DNA from 3 places in the Gelidimonas diazotrophica genome. Region 2 is predicted to be linked to each of the others. Evidence: predicted binding sites of a transcription regulator. Region 2 holds the regulator's gene; each other region holds the start of a gene.
The links. Region 2 encodes LexA, which represses DNA repair genes until DNA is damaged. Its sites were predicted from a motif close to ACTGTATNNNNATACAGT; they were not measured.
Positions count from the first base shown of each region.

Region 1: a site for LexA is predicted at 3,941-3,958, ahead of recA (recombinase RecA). Genes of this name have one in related genera too.
Region 3: a site for LexA is predicted at 3,397-3,414, ahead of ruvA (Holliday junction branch migration protein RuvA). Genes of this name have one in related genera too.

Region 1 is NZ_CM146349.1:2,495,503-2,501,323, reverse strand. Features, by position in the region: gene KGFNPO_RS11610 (sodium:solute symporter family protein) at 1-1,164, opposite strand, end outside; gene KGFNPO_RS11605 (DUF4212 domain-containing protein) at 1,164-1,430, opposite strand; gene KGFNPO_RS11600 (sensor histidine kinase N-terminal domain-containing protein) at 1,432-3,003, opposite strand; gene KGFNPO_RS11595 (response regulator) at 3,033-3,761, opposite strand; gene recA (recombinase RecA) at 4,040-5,164, shown strand; gene recX (recombination regulator RecX) at 5,426-5,821, shown strand, end outside.
Region 2 is NZ_CM146349.1:1,489,692-1,495,512, reverse strand. Features, by position in the region: gene KGFNPO_RS06920 (Hsp70 family protein) at 1-2,191, shown strand, start outside; gene rplI (50S ribosomal protein L9) at 2,360-2,812, opposite strand; gene rpsR (30S ribosomal protein S18) at 2,851-3,135, opposite strand; gene priB (primosomal replication protein N) at 3,153-3,458, opposite strand; gene rpsF (30S ribosomal protein S6) at 3,487-3,885, opposite strand; gene lexA (transcriptional repressor LexA) at 4,124-4,789, shown strand; gene KGFNPO_RS06890 (RNA methyltransferase) at 5,077-5,821, opposite strand, start outside.
Region 3 is NZ_CM146349.1:2,464,536-2,470,356, reverse strand. Features, by position in the region: gene purH (bifunctional phosphoribosylaminoimidazolecarboxamide formyltransferase/IMP cyclohydrolase) at 10-1,587, shown strand; gene KGFNPO_RS11435 (cation:proton antiporter) at 1,602-2,816, shown strand; gene ruvC (crossover junction endodeoxyribonuclease RuvC) at 2,818-3,360, shown strand; gene ruvA (Holliday junction branch migration protein RuvA) at 3,509-4,087, shown strand; gene ruvB (Holliday junction branch migration DNA helicase RuvB) at 4,097-5,170, shown strand; gene KGFNPO_RS11415 (2-keto-4-pentenoate hydratase) at 5,483-5,821, shown strand, end outside.

The sequences.
Region 1 (5,821 bases), 1.0 Mb from region 2:
GGCGGCGGTTCCCACCATCAGGCAAAACACCAGTGCCAGGAAATTGTTGCGCTTGATGTCGGAGGCAGCCGCATCCTGGGCCGGAAAGGGCGTGCTATGGTCGAGGATGGAGTCGGCCCGCGCCAGATTATGGCGCCGCGCCTGGCTCCAAAGGCTGTGGGCTTCTTCGCTGGTTTTTGGGTAGCTCGACAATGCCCGCTCGGCGATCTTGATATCGATCAGGGTCGCGCCGTTTTTTTTCAGGCGATCAACCTGGCTCTGCAATACGGCGCGGCCTTGCTGCAGCGAGGCCGGCAGCGCCTCCATTTTCTGTGTGTAATCGGCGGCGACGCGCTTGAAGATGGTGCGCACTTGCTGTTCTTTCGGATCGTTTTCCAGCTTTTTTTCGGCCTGGCCGATTTTCGCCAATACTGCGCCGTAAGCGATTTGCGGCACTGGCACGCTGGTGTGCTTGGCCGATAGCCAGAACACCGGGATCATGTAGGCGGCAATCATGATGATGTATTGCGCAATCTGGGTCCAGGTGATGGCGCGCATGCCGCCCATGAAGGAGCACACCAGGATGCTGGCCAGCCCGAGGAATATTCCGACCGAAAAATCGACTCCGGTAAAGCGCGATGTGATCAGGCCGACGCCGTAAATTTGCGCCACTACATAAGTAAATGAGACCAGAACGGTGGCAATCACCGCCAGGATTCGCACCGGGTTGCCGCCGTGGTAGCCGCTGTAGCGTGCCGCCAAAAAGTCGGGAATAGTGTACTGGCCGAATTTGCGCAGGAAAGGTGCGATCAGCAAGGCGACCAGGCAATAACCGCCGGTCCAGCCGACGATATACGCCATGCCGTCGAAACCCTGCAAGTACAGGCCGCCGGCCAGGCTGATGAAACTGGCCGCCGACAGCCAGTCGGCAGCGGTCGCCATGCCGTTGAACATGGCCGGCACGCGCCGTCCGGCCACATAATATTCCGCCACATCGGAGGTCCGGCTCATCACGCCAATGCCGGCATACAGCGCGATGGTGGCGAACAAAAACAGATAGCCGATCCAGGCCCGCGGCACACCTTCGAATTCCAGAATCGAGAGTGCGCCCAGGAACAGGATCAGACCCAGGGTGTACCAGGAATAATAGCGCCGGAGCTTTCGGTTGAAAGCCTTGTCCGCCATCAGTCTTCGCTCCTGCAACGCCGGTCGAGGGTGCGCATGCGCCAGGCATAGATGCCTAGAATGACCACGTAAATTAACGGCACGCCCTGGGCCATCATGTAAAACGACACCGGCCAGCCGAACAGGGTGAGGCCGGACAGTTCCCGGGCGAAAAAAATACTACCGAAAGTGACGATCAGCCACGTCAGGAGCAGCACCGCTGTCAGGCGCTTGGTGGCGCGCCAGTGATTGGCGCGCGGTGCGAATTGCCGGCTGGGGCGTGCCATATCAGCCCAGATCCTCGATCATGTCGATGGCAGGGCGCGGTTTCATGTGCAAAGTGATGCGAAACAGGCTGCCGGGAAATTTCGGATCGTTCTGATGCGGATTGTCGAAAATATCGATTACTGCATCGTGTTGCAGGGCGATCTCTTTGACGATCGCCAGGCCGAGTCCGCTGCCTTCGACATTACTGCCCAGGATGCGGTAAAAGCGTTCGAAAATATGGCTGCGGTCGATGGCAGGGATGCCCGGCCCGGTATCTTCGACTTCCAGAAACGCTTGCGCATTGTCTGCGTCGCTGCGCACGCGTACGGTGACGTAGCCTTGCGGCGGCGTATACCGCAGCGCATTATCGATCAAATTGTTGAGCAGTTCGCGCAGCATCAGCGGATTGCCGCTGATCATGATCGGGTGCCCCGGCGACTCGAAGCCCAGGTCGATGCGATAGGCAAAAGAGGTTTGCACCCAGTCCTGCACCGCATTGCGCGCCAGTTCCGACAATTCCAGCGGCTCGAACGGTTTGGCGGCCGGGGTCTGGTTTTCGGTGCGTGCCAGCGCCAGCAATTGATTGACCAGGCGCGTGGCCGATTCCGAGCTTTTCGATAATTGCAGCAGCGAACGGTGGATTTCATCCTGATCGGTCTGGCGCAGAGCCAGTTCGGATTGCATGCGCATCCCCGCCAGCGGCGTTTTCATCTGGTGCGCGGCATCGGCGATGAAGCGTTTCTGCATCTCGGTCGATTGCGATAGCCGCACCAGCATGTCATTGAAAGAATTTATCAGCGGCGAAATTTCTTCCGGCACCTGGCCCGAGTCGATCGGGCTCAAATCGTCCAGCCGCCGGTTGCGAATGCGTTGCTGCAGTTCCGCCAGCGGCAGCAGCCCGCGCGACAGCGCCAGCCAGACCAGCGCCAGCGCGATTGGCAGAATGATGAACTGCGGCATGATCACGCCCTTGATGATTTCATTGGCAAGCTGGGCCCGTTTGTCCAGAGTTTCACCGACCTGCACCAGCGCCGTTGCCGTTTCTTTCGAGGCGGTTATATTCGATTGCGACTGCCAGCGGTACAAATCGACATAGGTGTAGGCGACCCGAATTTCTGTCCCGTGCATCGTATCGTTGCGAAATGCGATGATGCCGGGCAGAGGTTTCTCCGCGTCCTGCGGCGCCGGCACCGGCATGTCGCGGTCGCCTTCGATGAACTCCGCATGCGGTCCCTGAACCTGGAAATACACGTAATCGATATCGTCGGCCCGCAGCATGTCGCGTGAAGCGGCGCTGGTTTGCGTGACGACTTTGCCGTTCACCTGCTTGACTTGCTGCGCCAGCACCGCGACCCGGTCTTCCAGTGCATGATCAAACGGCTGGTTGGCGATCGATTTGGTGACGATGTAAGTGATGGCGATGCTCATCGGCCACAGCAGCAATAAAGGCACCAGCATCCAGTCCAGGATTTCACCGAACAAGGAGCGCTGGATCGGCTCAATCGGCTGGGCCGCTGGCGTAGCGGGCAATGAATGTGATGCAGTCGATGCGGTATCGGCAGCACTGGCGTCCACTTTTCTAGCGTCGCTCATAGCTAGCTCAGGACTGGATCATGATGGTGCTAGCGCGGCGTCGATGCAGCAGGGTTGCCGGAAGCGCCGGGAGTATTGGCGTTGGGCGTCTCAGGGAATTTTTCAAGGCAGTAGCCGATGCCGCGCACCGTTACGATGCGTACCCCGCCGATCTCGATTTTCTTGCGCAGGCGATGTACGTAGACTTCAATCGCGTTATTGCTGACTTCTTCGCCCCATTCGCACAGATGATCTACCAGCTGATCCTTGGAAACCAGGCGTCCGGTGCGCTGCAGCAGCACTTCCAGCAAACCGAGTTCGCGCGCCGAAAGGTCCAGCATTTGTTCATCGATGTAGGCAGTACGGCCAACCTGGTCATAGGTCAGCGGGCCATGCTTGATGACAGTCGGGCCGCCGCCGGCGCCGCGTCGTGTGAGTGCGCGCACCCGAGCTTCCAGCTCGGACAGCGCGAACGGTTTGGCCATGTAATCGTCAGCCCCCAGATCGAGTCCCTTGACGCGCTGCTCGATCGAATCGGCTGCGGTCAGGATCAATACCGGCAAATGCGAATTGCGGGCGCGCAGACGCCGCAACACTTCCAGGCCCGGCATCTTGGGCAGGCCGAGATCCAGAATCAGCAGATCGAAATCCTGAGTGGACAAGGCAGAATCGGCCTCCAGACCGTTTTGCACGTAATCGGTCGCATAACCGGCCTGACGCAAAGAACGGGTCAGACCATCGGCGAGCACACTATCGTCTTCCGCAAGCAGGATACGCATGGTTTTTAATTAGTCATAAAAAAGTAAGCAGGAACATGAGCGAGCCGCAGCGAAAATGAACGCCTTGATGCTCGCAGGATATGACTTACAGTCTATTGCGTTTCAATCCCGGCAGCAAGGCGCAGCGGGCTTCCAGTTTCAAGTATGATTACCGGGATCGAAATTTACTTGCAATTTTCACTGTTTTTTTATACAGTACTATTTGTGACATAATTCAACTCGATCATTACCGCGAATACTGTACGCTGCAACCGCGCCCTCACTGCTGAAAGAAACTTATGGACGATAAGAAAGCCGCTCCCGTTACGGACAAGAGCAAAGCCCTCGCTGCCGCGTTGGCCCAAATCGAGAAACAGTTTGGCAAGGGCTCGGTCATGCGCATGGAAGATGGCGCGGTGGTCGAAGAAGTGCAGGTGGTCTCCACCGGTTCGCTCGGCCTGGATATTGCACTGGGTGTCGGCGGCTTGCCACGCGGCCGCGTGGTTGAGATTTACGGACCGGAATCCTCCGGCAAAACCACGCTAACCCTGCAAGTCATTGCAGAAATGCAAAAGCTCGGCGGCACCTGTGCCTTTATCGATGCCGAACACGCGCTGGATGTCGGTTACGCCAAAAAATTGGGCATTAACCTGTCGGATTTGCTGATTTCTCAGCCGGATACCGGTGAACAGGCGCTTGAAATTACCGATGCGCTGGTGCGTTCCGGCAGCGTTGACCTGATCGTCATCGACTCGGTCGCAGCACTCACGCCGCGCGCCGAAATCGAAGGCGACATGGGTGATTCGCTGCCAGGCCTGCAGGCGCGACTGATGTCGCAGGCACTGCGCAAACTGACCGGCAGCATCAACCGTACTAATACGCTGGTGATCTTCATCAACCAGATCCGCATGAAGATCGGCGTCATGTTCGGCAACCCGGAAACCACGACCGGCGGCAATGCGCTGAAATTTTACGCATCGGTGCGACTGGATATTCGTCGCACCGGATCGATCAAGTCCGGCGATGAAGTCATCGGCAACGAAACTCGGGTCAAGGTCGTCAAGAACAAAATTGCCCCACCGTTCAGGGAAGCGCATTTCGATATTTTGTATGGGGAAGGCACTTCACGCGAAGGTGAAATACTCGATCTCGGTGCCGATGCCAAGATCGTTGAAAAGAGCGGTTCCTGGTACAGTTATAACGGCGAACGCATCGGACAGGGTAAGGATAATGCCCGCAGTTACCTGAAAGAGCGCCCCGAACTGTCGCGCGAAATCGAGAACAAGGTACGGGTATCGCTAGGTGTGCGGGAGTTGCCGCCGATTGCTGCAGATGTCCAAGCCAAGTTAAAAGCCAAGGACAAAGACAAGGATAAAGACAAGGGCAAGGATAAGGATAAGGACGCGGAACCAGTGCAGCCTTAACGCGCTTCCTGTTGTCAGGAGTATGAGTGTCCGTAGGGGTGGGTTCCAAACCCGCCCTTTTGCCGCCAAAGTGCGCGGGCGGATTTGGAACCCGCCCCTACGAGAGAATGGTTGGCGCCGTAGCACAAGCGTTGGCGCTGAACTTGCGAAGCACAACATACAGTTTCGTAGGATGGGTGAAACCCATCACTTTTCAATCGCTATCAACGCAAATGATGGGTTTCACCCATCCTACGCGCCGGCTTTTGCCGATTTAAAATCATGGCCGCATTAAAAATCAGCCTGAAAGCGCGTGCGCTTAGATATCTGTCTATGCGAGAGCACAGTCGTGCGGAGTTGGGGCGCAAGCTCGCCCGCTACGCAGAAGCATCCGATGATATCGAAGCTCTGCTGGATTTTCTGGAAGCGCAAAACTGGTTGTCGCAGACCCGATTTTCCGAAGCCCTGATCAATCGGCGTGCGGCACGTTACGGCAACAGCCGCATCCTCGCTGAATTGCAGAGCCACGGCATTGGCGGCGAGGCACTGACCGAAATCAAGACGGAACTGGCTGTGGATGAGGTCGCGCGCGCCTGCGCAGTCTGGCGCAAAAAGTTTGGCACTCCTGCTACCGATGCCACCGAACGCGCCAAGCAGATGCGCTTCATGCAGCAGCGC
Region 2 (5,821 bases):
CGATGGTCAGCCGCAACTGACGCGAATCGGCGTGGGCAATCATTTAATGCTCGGCGGCGACAACATGGACCTGGCCTTGACGCATCTGGTCGAAGCACGCATGGCGCAATCCGCGCCGGGGATAGCTGCGCCAGGGATGACGGCACCACGCCTGTCAGCGGGTAATTTATCCCAACTCGTCGAGCGCTGCCGCGCAGCCAAGGAAGTGCTGCTGGGGCCACAAGCGCCGGAACGAGCGCTGGTGACGCTACTGGGAGCCGGCGCAGGGCTCATTAAAAAGAAGCGTTCGGTCGACCTTTCGCGAGATGAGGTCGAACGGCTGATCGTCGATGGATTTTTCCCGATGGTAGCCAAGACCGAGCAGGCCAAGCGCGGCCGCAGCGGCATCGTGGAGTTTGGCTTGCCTTACGCCAGCGATCCGGCCATCACCCGCCACATCGCCAGCTTTCTGCACCAGCACGCGGCGGCGGTGCGCGAGGCGCTCGGTGTTGACGCTGTTGATGCATCGAACCAACTGGCGCTGCCCGACACCTTGCTGCTCAACGGCGGCGTATTCCGCGCCGACGCGCTGGTCCAGCGCTTGCAAGACACGCTGGCAAGCTGGCGTGGAGCACCGCTACATTTGTTGCACAACGAAAATCCAGACCTGGCGGTCGCCCGTGGTGCGGTCGCTTACGCGCTGGCCGGCCAAGGGCGAGCGCCCCAAATCGGCGGCGGTGCGCCGCGCAGCTATTTCCTGGTTCTCGACCAAGACGACAAACATCATCGCAACCGAAATGGTGAACAAAAACGTGCTGCTACAACGGCGCAGCGCGCAATCTGCATTCTGCCGCGTGGCAGCGAACCAGGCCGCGAAATCCTGCTCAAGAATAATATCTTTGCCTTGCGGGTGGGCCAGCCGGTGCGCTTTCACCTGGTGTCGTCGATTGCCGACGCCGCCAACCAGACGCCGCCCCACGCGGGCGAACTGATCAATCTCGCCGATGGCAACTTCGTCCCCCTGCCGCCTATCGCCATGGTGCTGCAAGCGGATGTGGGAGCGAGCCAGCAAGACATTCCGGTGCAACTGGCAACGGCGCTTACCGAACTTGGCACGCTGGAGATGCACTGCGTCGAGGTGGCGCAAAGTAATGAGCAACCCAGCCAGCGTTGGCTGCTGGAATTCCAGTTGCGGGGCGTGGGTGGAAACGAGGCTATAGAAGTCCAGGAAGAAACTCCGTTGCCGCCCCATTTCACGCAAGCGGTCGAAAAAATTGAACGCATTTTCGGAGCCCGCACCCAGCAGGTAGCACCGAAAGAAGTCAAGCAGCTCCGGTTGCAACTGGAGCAATTACTCGGCAGCCGGGAGCGCTGGCAAACGCCGCTGTTGCGCCAATTGTTCGACGTGCTTTTGCCCCGCGCACGCGGCCGGCGGCGCTCGGCCGAGCATGAACGGGCATGGCTCAATCTTGCCGGCTATTGCCTGCGCCCGGGCTTGGGATACCCGCTCGATGGCTGGCGCGTCGAGCAACTCTGGCTACTGTTCGAGCATGGCGTCCAGCATGGCAATGACAGCCAGGTCTGCACGGAATGGTGGACACTATGGCGGCGCGTTGCCGGCGGCTTGGACGCACCGGCGCAACACCGCCTGCTAGCCGATTTTGCCTTCAATCTGCAAACTGACGAGGCAAAATCCGGGCCGCGTCCAGCCGATCTCGTCAAGGGCAGCTTTGACGACATGCTGCGCCTGGGAGCATCGCTAGAACGCATCCCACCGGACTACAAGGTTGAAATCGGCACATGGCTACTCGACAACATTCGCAAGCCGAGCACCGAGCCGCATAAACCCGATAGTCAAACCCGGAATCTGTGGGCCCTTGGGCGCATTGGCGCGCGCCAGCCTTTCTACGGCAACGCACACGATGTTGTGCCGCCAGATATCGTGGCCGACTGGCTCGATGCGATTCTGGTTCTGGACTGGAAGCGGGTCGAACCGGCAGCATTTGCCGCAGCCCATATGGCGCGCATGACCGGCGACCGCGCGCGTGACATCCCGCCCGCATTGCGCGAGCAGATCATCCTGCGACTGCGGACGAGCGACGCCGCACCCACATGGGTCGCCATGGTGCGCCAGATCGTGCAACTGGAGCAGGCCGACGAGCGGCGCATGCTGGGCGAGTCCCTGCCACCGGGACTAAAATTAATCACCTGATGTTGTCGTGGGCAAACGCTTGCCGACCAACTGTTTAAATTTCCAACCGAGATTACGTAGCGCCCGCAAAGGTTTTTAATCTACGAAAATGAAAAATGCTGAACAAAATTCAGGTGCAAAAAAAGCCGGGCAAGCCCGGCTTATGATGCAATATTGACAGCAACGCGATTAAACGTGTTCGCCCAAAACGGCAACCGTCAGATCAATTAGTACATCAGTGTGCAACACAACCGAAATAGCATGATCGCCAACAGTCTTAATTTGCCCTTGCTCCAAACGCACCTGTGCTTTTTCAACTGCAAAGCCTTGTTTGCTCAGCGCTTCAGCAATATCGGCAGTGGTAACAGAGCCGAACAAGCGGCCATCGACACCCGATTTTTGGGTGATTTGTACCGTCATGCCGGTCAATTTTGTGGCCAGTGCCTGTGCAATCACCAACTTAGCTAATGCAGCTGTTTCCAGTTCTGCACGCTTGACTTCAAATTCAGCGATGGCATGTGTTGTCGCACGACGTGCCAAGCGTTGCGGGATCAGGAAATTGCGTGCATAACCGTCTTTGACGCGAACTACCTCGCCGAGGCTGCCGAGATTAACGACTTTATCTAACAGAATAACTTGCATATTTTTCTCCGAATTTTCGTAACTGAGTCAGTCGTCAATTACGCGGTGTGCAGATCGGTGTACGGCATCAGCGCGAGGAAACGTGCGCGTTTAATTGCCGTATCAACCTGGCGCTGATAGATAGCCTTGGTACCGGTCAGGCGGGCAGGCATGATCTTGCCGTTTTCCTGAATGAAATCCTTGAGCGTATCCATGTCTTTGTAATCGACCTGCGCTACATGTCCTGCGGCAAAACGGCAGAATTTCTTGCGCTTGAACAATGGATTTTGCTGTTGACGTTTTAATTTGAGCTTGCTTTTATCGAACTTTTTACCGAATGCCATTTTTGGCTCCTGTATTTCTAACAATTTTCTAACGAATGTGTCTCGAAATCCACGATATGGAATACGAGACTTTTGCTGTTGCGGTTCTTGCGTGCCAGGAATCCGGTGAACTGAAACATACCGCCTAAATCAGCCTGATTGAATTGTCCTGAAACTTCGCCCGCAGCTAGTGCTGCGATTTCAAACTCGGCCAATCTGTCAGTGCCTGCTTCCATCTGTTGCGAACTGTGCAGCAATCTTGCCCCCACCATCGGAATACCTGCCGGGGTGTAACGCAGAACATCGCGTTCAACAATACTGGCAACAAATTGGAGCCGGTTCACACTGTTCGGTTCACTGCCTGATACGCAATTACGCAGCTGCCGCGACTGGTGCCGGGGCTGGTGCCGCAGGCGCCTCAGTGCGATGGCTCTTTGCAGCATCTTCCTTTTGCACATTCTTCATCATCGGCGATGGTGCTGTTTCAGCTTTCTTCATCTTGATGGTGAGGTGGCGCAGGATGGCATCGTTGAATTTGAATGCTGTTTCAATTTCGACCAAAGTCTCGTTGTCGCATTCAATATTCATACAGACGTAATGTGCTTTGGCAAGCTTCTGGATCATGTAAGCCATCTGGCGACGACCCCAGTCTTCCACGCGATGGATCTGACCGCCACGCGCAGTAACGCTGGCTTTGTAGCGCTCGATCATTGCAGGCACTTGCTCGCTTTGATCCGGATGAACGATAAATACTATTTCATAGTGACGCATGTAAACTCCTTATGGACTGATTAAAAAATCGCCCACCTCGGCGTCAAGACGAGTGTGGGAAGAGAAAAGCCCAGAACTATACTGCTAAACCATCAAAAACTCAAGAGTACCGACAGCATGCAGCTTAGAAAGCAAAAAATAACCGGCCATAATGTGCAAATAAGAGCGAATAAACTTGCATTCAGTGATGCACTGTACAAAAATACAGACTGTTTTTATAAACAGCCTCAAAAAAATCATGCTAAAGCTTACTGCGCGTCAAGAACAAATTTTGAACCTGATCAAAAATGCAATTGAGAACACAGGTTTTCCGCCGACGCGCGCAGAAATCGCGGCTGAACTCGGCTTTCGCTCGGTCAACGCCGCCGAAGAACATCTGCAAGCACTGGCGCGCAAGGGCGTAATCCAAATTACGCCGGGCATATCGCGCGGAATTCGCTTGCGTGACATGCGCAATCAGGAGCAGAGCCATCATGGCCGCGATGCAGAAATGACCTTGCCGCACGCCACACTGATGCAGTTAAGCCTGCCACTGGTTGGCCGCGTGGCAGCCGGTTCGCCGATCCTTGCAATGGAACATATTGAGGCAACCTATCAAGTCGACCCGAGCCTGTTTTCCAGCAAGCCCGACTTCCTGTTGAAAGTGCGGGGAATGTCCATGCGCGATGCAGGCATTCTGGATGGCGACTTGCTAGCTGTCAAAAAAGTCGAGAGTGTTAAAAACGGCCAGATTATTGTGGCCAGGCTAGGCGACGATGTGACGGTCAAGCGCTACCGAAAAACCGGCGCGCTGATCGAGCTACTTCCGGAAAATCCTGACTTCACCCCGATAAAAGTCAAGCCGGACGACGACAGCTTCGCCCTTGAAGGCCTGGCAGTTGGGCTGCTGCGCTCCTGGACCTAAGAATGCTTGCCGTGTAGTCAGTGTGCGGCCCATCAAGCACGACAAAATAGCATCTGGTCTGGTTGCGCCGCATCCGCAGACAAGCCGACAAGGTTGAAAAACACCTTTTTCGAAGTGCCGCTGCGCATATACAGAGCAGGAATACGTTTCAACAGTGTTCCGCCTTGCTCGAATTAAATTAAAAACAAGGAGTATATTAAATAATATGGCAATTACCGCATATATAAAATGCGCAGTATAAAAATACTACGTACGGTATTAAAATAGCGCATGAAACTTTACCGAGACTATTTTCTCAGAATTTTTTTAGCAATTCCGCGCAGGATATTGACTTCCTCCACTTCCAGTTGGGTGCGCGCGAACAGGCGTTTCAGACGCGGCATCAGCTTCTTCGGCTGCTCGGGATTCAGAAATCCGATTGCGGTTAGCGCCTGCTCCAGATGTACATACATGCCTTCAATTTCTGCAATACCGGCTGCAGCGCCCTGAAATCCGATCCCGGAGGCCGGCACGCCATCGCCGATGGCAGCAACGCGGCATTCGTAGGCCAGCACTTGCGCTGCCTGCGCCAGATTGAGGGAAGAATAAGACGGGTTGGCCGGAATATTGATCAGCACATTGCATTTTTCAACTATCCCGTTGGGCAAGCCGAAGCGCTCGTTGCCGAATATCAGCGCCGCATTCAGGCTGCCATCCGCGGCCAACTGGCTCGCCAAATTGCGCGGCGACACGATGGGCGGTGAAAATTCGCGCAATCTGGCACTAACGGCCGCGGCAAAATTACACCCTTCCAACGCCTCTTCAATCGAGCCGACTTCGCGTGCGGCAGCAAGAATATCCTGCGCACTGCTGGCAAACGCAATCGCTTCGTCCTGTTGCGTCATATTTGCAAAGCGTGGATTGACCAGTACCAGATCCGAGAAACCCATGGTTTTCATGGCGCGCGCAACCGATCCGATGTTGCCTGAACGGCTGGTTTCGACCAGGATAAAACGCAGGCGCTGAAAAAGAGACGTATTGGTTTGCTGCAGG
Region 3 (5,821 bases), 970 kb from region 2:
AACCTCATCATGATCAAACAAGCACTCCTATCCGTTTCCGACAAAGCTGGCGTACTCGATTTCGCGCGCGCGTTGTCGGTCATGGGCGTCAATATCCTGTCCACCGGCGGCACCGCCAAACTGCTGGCCGACAATGGCGTGGCGGTGACCGAAGTGGCCGATTACACCGGCTTCCCCGAAATACTGGATGGCCGCGTCAAGACGCTGCATCCTAAAGTGCATGGCGGCATCCTGGCGCGGCGCGATTTTCCCGAGCACGTAACCGCGCTGGCGCAACACGGCATTCCGACCATCGACATGGTGGTGGTCAATCTGTACCCGTTCCAGCAAACCGTTGCCAAGCAAGAATGCTCTCTGGAAGATGCAATCGAAAACATCGACATCGGCGGTCCAACCATGCTGCGTTCCGCAGCCAAGAATCACAAAGACGTGATCGTCATCTGCGACCCGCTCGATTACAGCGTTGTGCTAGAGGAATTAAAAGCCGGCAACGGCGAAGTCAGCTACGACACCAAGTTCACGCTAGCCAAGAAAGTATTCGCCCACACCGCCCAATACGATGGCGCAATCACCAATTACCTGACCAGCCTGGGTGCCGACAAAGCGCACGCAACCCGCAGCGCCTATCCGCAAACGCTCAACATCCATGCCGAAAAGGTGCAGGAAATGCGCTATGGCGAAAACCCGCACCAGTCCGCTGCGTTCTATCGCGACCTGAACCCGTTCGACGGTGCGCTGGCTAATTACACCCAGTTGCAGGGCAAGGAATTATCGTACAACAATATCGGTGACGCCGATGCCGCGTGGGAATGCGTAAAAACTTTCGACGCATCGGCCAATTCCGCTGCGTGTGTGATTCTCAAACATGCCAATCCGTGCGGCGTGGCAGTCGGCGCGCATGCGCTGGAAGCGTATTCGAAGGCGTTGCAGACCGATCCGACTTCGGCCTTCGGCGGCATCATCGCCTTCAATTGCGCCTGCGACGGCAAGGCGGCCGAGGCGATTGCCAAGCAATTCGTCGAAATGGTGATCGCGCCCTCGTTCACAGCCGAAGCAAAACAGATTTTTGCCGCGAAACAGAACGTCCGCTTGCTGGAAATCCCGCTGGGCACCAGCTTGAATCCATTCGAAATCAAACGCGTCGGCGGCGGCTTGCTGGTGCAATCGCCGGACGCCAAGAATGTCGGCATTGCCGATATCAAGGTCGTCAGCACACTGCAACCGACACCGCAGCAAATGCAAGACATGTTGTTTGCCTGGCGCGTCGCCAAGTTCGTCAAATCCAACGCGATCGTATTCTGTGCCAACGGCATGACGCTGGGCGTCGGCGCGGGTCAGATGAGCCGGGTCGATTCGGCCCGTATCGCTTCCATCAAGGCGCAGAACGCCGGCTTGTCGCTGATCGGGTCTGCCGTGGCGTCGGATGCATTCTTCCCGTTCCGCGATGGTCTGGATGTCGTCATCGACGCCGGCGCAACCTGCGTGATTCAGCCGGGCGGCTCGATGCGCGATCAGGAAGTGATCGACGCTGCCAACGAGCGTGGCGTCGTCATGCTGTACACCGGCATCCGTCATTTCCGTCATTAATTTAATTCCATTCCATGGAATTAAACCTGCCGGCGTCATTTGTGCAGCCGATGATTTATCTGGGGCTGCTGCTGGGCATTCTGGTGGTGCCGAAAGCACTGCAGCGCTTTCGCATCCCGGGACCTGTTACTTGCCTGTTCTTCGGCATCGTGGTTTCGCTGTGGGGCGGCGATTACCAGCATGACAAAACCCTGACGCTGCTGTCGGTATTCGGTATCGCATCCTTGTTCCTGTTCGCCGGACTCGAAGTCAGCCTGAGCGACTTGGTTAAGCACAAATGGCCGATTTTTACCCATTTGTTGCTGACGCTGTTGATTGTGACTGCCTGCGCCTTGCTTGGCATGCAGTTTCTTGCGCTGTCGTGGCAGGCGGCAACATTGGTGGCGCTGGCGCTATTTATTCCGTCGACCGGTTTCATCCTGGATTCGCTATCACAATTTGGCTTAAGCGATTCGGAGCGATTCTGGGTCACGCTCAAAGCCATCACCAGCGAATTGCTGGCGCTGGCATTGATGTTCGTCGCATTACAATCGGATTCGGTCGGAAATCTGGCGCTGTCGTCGGCGATTATGCTGGCGATGGTTTTCGTCATGCCATTCCTGTTCCTGTTGTTCGGCCGCATCGTGCTGCCGTATGCGCCCGGTTCGGAATTCACTTTTTTGGTGCTGATGGGTGTGATCGCCGCTTCGATCACCAAGGAACTGGGCGTGTATTACCTGGTCGGCGCATTTTTGGCCGGCTTCCTGGCGCGTCAGTTGCGCGAGCGCATGCCTTCGCTGGTGTCCGACAGCATGATGCATGCGGTAAAGCTGTTTGCTTCCTTCTTCTTGCCGTTCTATTTTTTTCATGGCGGCATCGGGGTGCCGGTTGAAGCATTGAGTTGGCAAGCGCTGTTGCTGGGCGTCGGCATCACTGCGGTGGTGCTGCCGTTACGGGTGCTGATCGTATGGGGGCAGCGGCGCGCCATTTTCAATGAAACCTTCCGCAGCAGTTTGCATGTGTCGATCACTTTGATGCCGACCCTGATCTTTACTTTGGTATTGGCGGGCATCTTGCGCGAGCGTTTTGCGGTGCCGGATACTTTGTACGGCGCTTTGCTGGTGTACGCGATACTGACCACAATTCTGCCTTCCTTTCTGTTGCCGAAAGCGATTGATTTCGATGCGCCGCCGGATTTCAATGCGGTTGAATTGCGCCGGATTCCAGTGCCGCCGGCTGATCAGGCCTGAGATGCGCATCCTCGGCATTGATCCCGGCCTGCGCATCACCGGTTTTGGCATCATCCACAAGCAGGGCAACAAGCTGGCCTATATTGCTTCCGGCACCATCAAGACCGCCGACGCCAGTCTGCCGGAGCGTCTTAAAGTCATCTTCGATAGCGTCGCCAAAGTGATTGCGACGTATCAGCCGGATTGTGCGGCGATCGAAAAAGTATTCGTCAACGTCAATCCGCAATCGACTCTGTTGCTCGGGCAAGCCCGTGGCGCAGCGATTTGCGCGCTGGTCAGCGCCGACCTGGCGGTGGCCGAATACACCGCGCTGCAACTCAAGCAAGCGGTAGTCGGCCATGGCAAGGCCAAGAAAGAGCAGGTGCAGGATATGGTGCAGCGCTTGCTGCTGTTGCCCAGCCTGCCCGGACCGGATGCGGCCGATGCGCTGGGGGTGGCGATTTGTCATGCGCATTGCGGCGAAGCGCTGGCGATGTTGGGCAAGCTGGCGCCGGCATTGGCCAAGCGCGGCTTGCGGGTCAAAGGCGGGCGGCTGGTGGGCTGAAGCGTCGTTCCGGCGTAATTTTGACGCTTCAGCCCTACTGTGTATTTATACAGTTTATTTGCGCTGGCTACGGTCTGTGCAGTATGATTCTTTCCAATTTCCGCTGTTATTTTTATTCTTTTCCCACCTGTTTTCGAAAGCACTCCTCATGATAGGTCGTCTTTCCGGCATTTTGCTTGAGAAAAATCCGCCCCAACTATTGATCGATTGCAACGGCGTCGGCTACGAAGTCAGCGTGCCGATGAGCACCTTTTACAATCTGCCCGCGCTGGGCGAGAAGGTGGTGCTGCTGACCCATCTGACGGTGCGCGAAGATGCGCACCTGTTATATGGCTTCGGCAGCGCCGAAGAGCGCACTGTCTTCAAGCAGTTGATCAAGATTACCGGCGTCGGCGCGCGCATGGCGCTGTCGATTCTGTCCGGCATGTCGGTGGCCGATCTGGCGCAAGCCATCACGCTGCAGGAAGCCGGTCGTCTGACACGGGTGCCAGGCATCGGCAAGAAAACCGCCGAACGGCTGCTGCTGGAACTCAAAGGCAAACTCGGTGCCGATCTCGGCGCTGCCGGTGGCATATTGGTAGCCGACTCGGCCAGTGATATCCTCAACGCGCTGCTGGCGCTGGGTTATTCGGACAAGGAAGCGCTGCAAGCCACCAAGCAGATTCCAGCCGGCAGCGGCGTCTCGGATGGCATCAAGCTGGCTCTGAAGGCTTTATCCAAAGGTTAAAAGTATTCCATGAGCATCCAGACCGACAGTTTTACCGAACAGCGCATCATCGCCACCACCCCCGTCTCGCATGTCGAGGAGGCGATGGAGCGTGCGTTGCGCCCCAAGCAGCTGGACGAATATGTCGGCCAGGAAAAAATTCGCGGCCAGCTCGAAATTTTCATCACGGCCGCCCGCAACCGCAGCGAAGCGCTCGACCACACGCTGCTGTTCGGCCCGCCGGGGCTCGGCAAGACTACGCTGGCGCACATCATCGCACGCGAGATGGGGGTCAATCTGCGCCAGACTTCCGGCCCGGTGCTGGAGCGTCCCGGCGACTTGGCGGCGATCCTGACCAACCTGGAAGCCAACGACGTGCTGTTCATCGATGAAATCCATCGGCTGTCGCCGGTAGTGGAGGAAATCCTGTACCCGGCGCTGGAGGATTACCAAATCGACATCATGATCGGCGAAGGTCCGGCTGCGCGCAGCGTGAAGCTGGATTTGCAGCCGTTTACGCTGGTGGGCGCGACCACCCGCGCCGGTATGCTGACCAATCCTTTACGCGACCGTTTCGGCATCGTCGCCCGGCTGGAATACTATACCGCCGCCGAGTTGACGCGGATTGTGCTGCGTAGCGCAGCGCTGCTGAAAGCGCCGATCGAGGACGACGGCGCGTTCGAGATCGCCAAGCGTTCGCGCGGCACGCCGCGCATCGCGAACCGCCTGCTGCGCCGGGTGCGCGACTATGCCGAAGTCAAGGGCAATGGCGATATCACCGGAAGCATCGCCGACGCAGCGCTGGTAATGCTCGATGTCGATAAGGTCGGTTTTGATGTGATGGATCGCAAGCTGCTGGAAGCGGTACTGTTCAAATTCGGCGGCGGCCCGGTCGGGGTCGACAATCTGGCGGCCGCCCTCAGCGAGGAGCGCGACACCATCGAAGATGTGCTGGAACCGTACCTGATACAGCAAGGTTTTCTGCAGCGCACCCCGCGCGGGCGCATCGCCACGCCTGCCGCCTATGCCCACTTCGGCCTCGCAGCGCCCAGCGTCGGGCCAAACGGCGAGCAATGGGCTGCGATGGAGCCGCCTGAATCCTGATACTGCAGTTTGTATTATTCAAGTCACACTGAAATAATGCGGGAAAATACCTGTTTTTTATGATACTCCAAGTATTATTCTTACGTAGGGCAGTTTCCAAAGCTGCGCTGATTTTATGTTTGCGCCAGGGACGAGTTTGAAACCTGCCCCTGCGCCGCGCTCCTGCTCCTGTTCCTGTCGCCTGACAGCGGGCGTACATGGCCGGCTGAATGGTCGCGTTTTTTATTAGTTAGCGTATCGCCGCTCTTGCATAAACTCGCAATGACGCTGAGAATATAAGGCCGAGCAGCGTTTGTCTTACAAGCCAATGCCATGTTGATGTCTTCCCTCGCCAACCGTTACGCCCATCAATTATTGGATGCACGCGCCATGTCGCGGCTGATTGCGCCGTTGTCGTCCGACGCCAGTCTGTCGCTGCAAGATGCCTACGATATTGCGCACAGCATCAGTAGCGCCCGCATTGCTCAGGGCGAAACTATCATCGGGCGCCGGATTGGCTTCATCGACCGCAAGCTCGGTCCCGAACACGGCCCGAGCGTGACCAGCGGCACGCTGATCTGGGCTCCGCTGTTCGATGCCACCGTGCGCACCTCGAAAAAAAATCATGGCGTCCAGAGCCTGGCCGGCGCTTTACAGCCGCGTCTGGAAGCG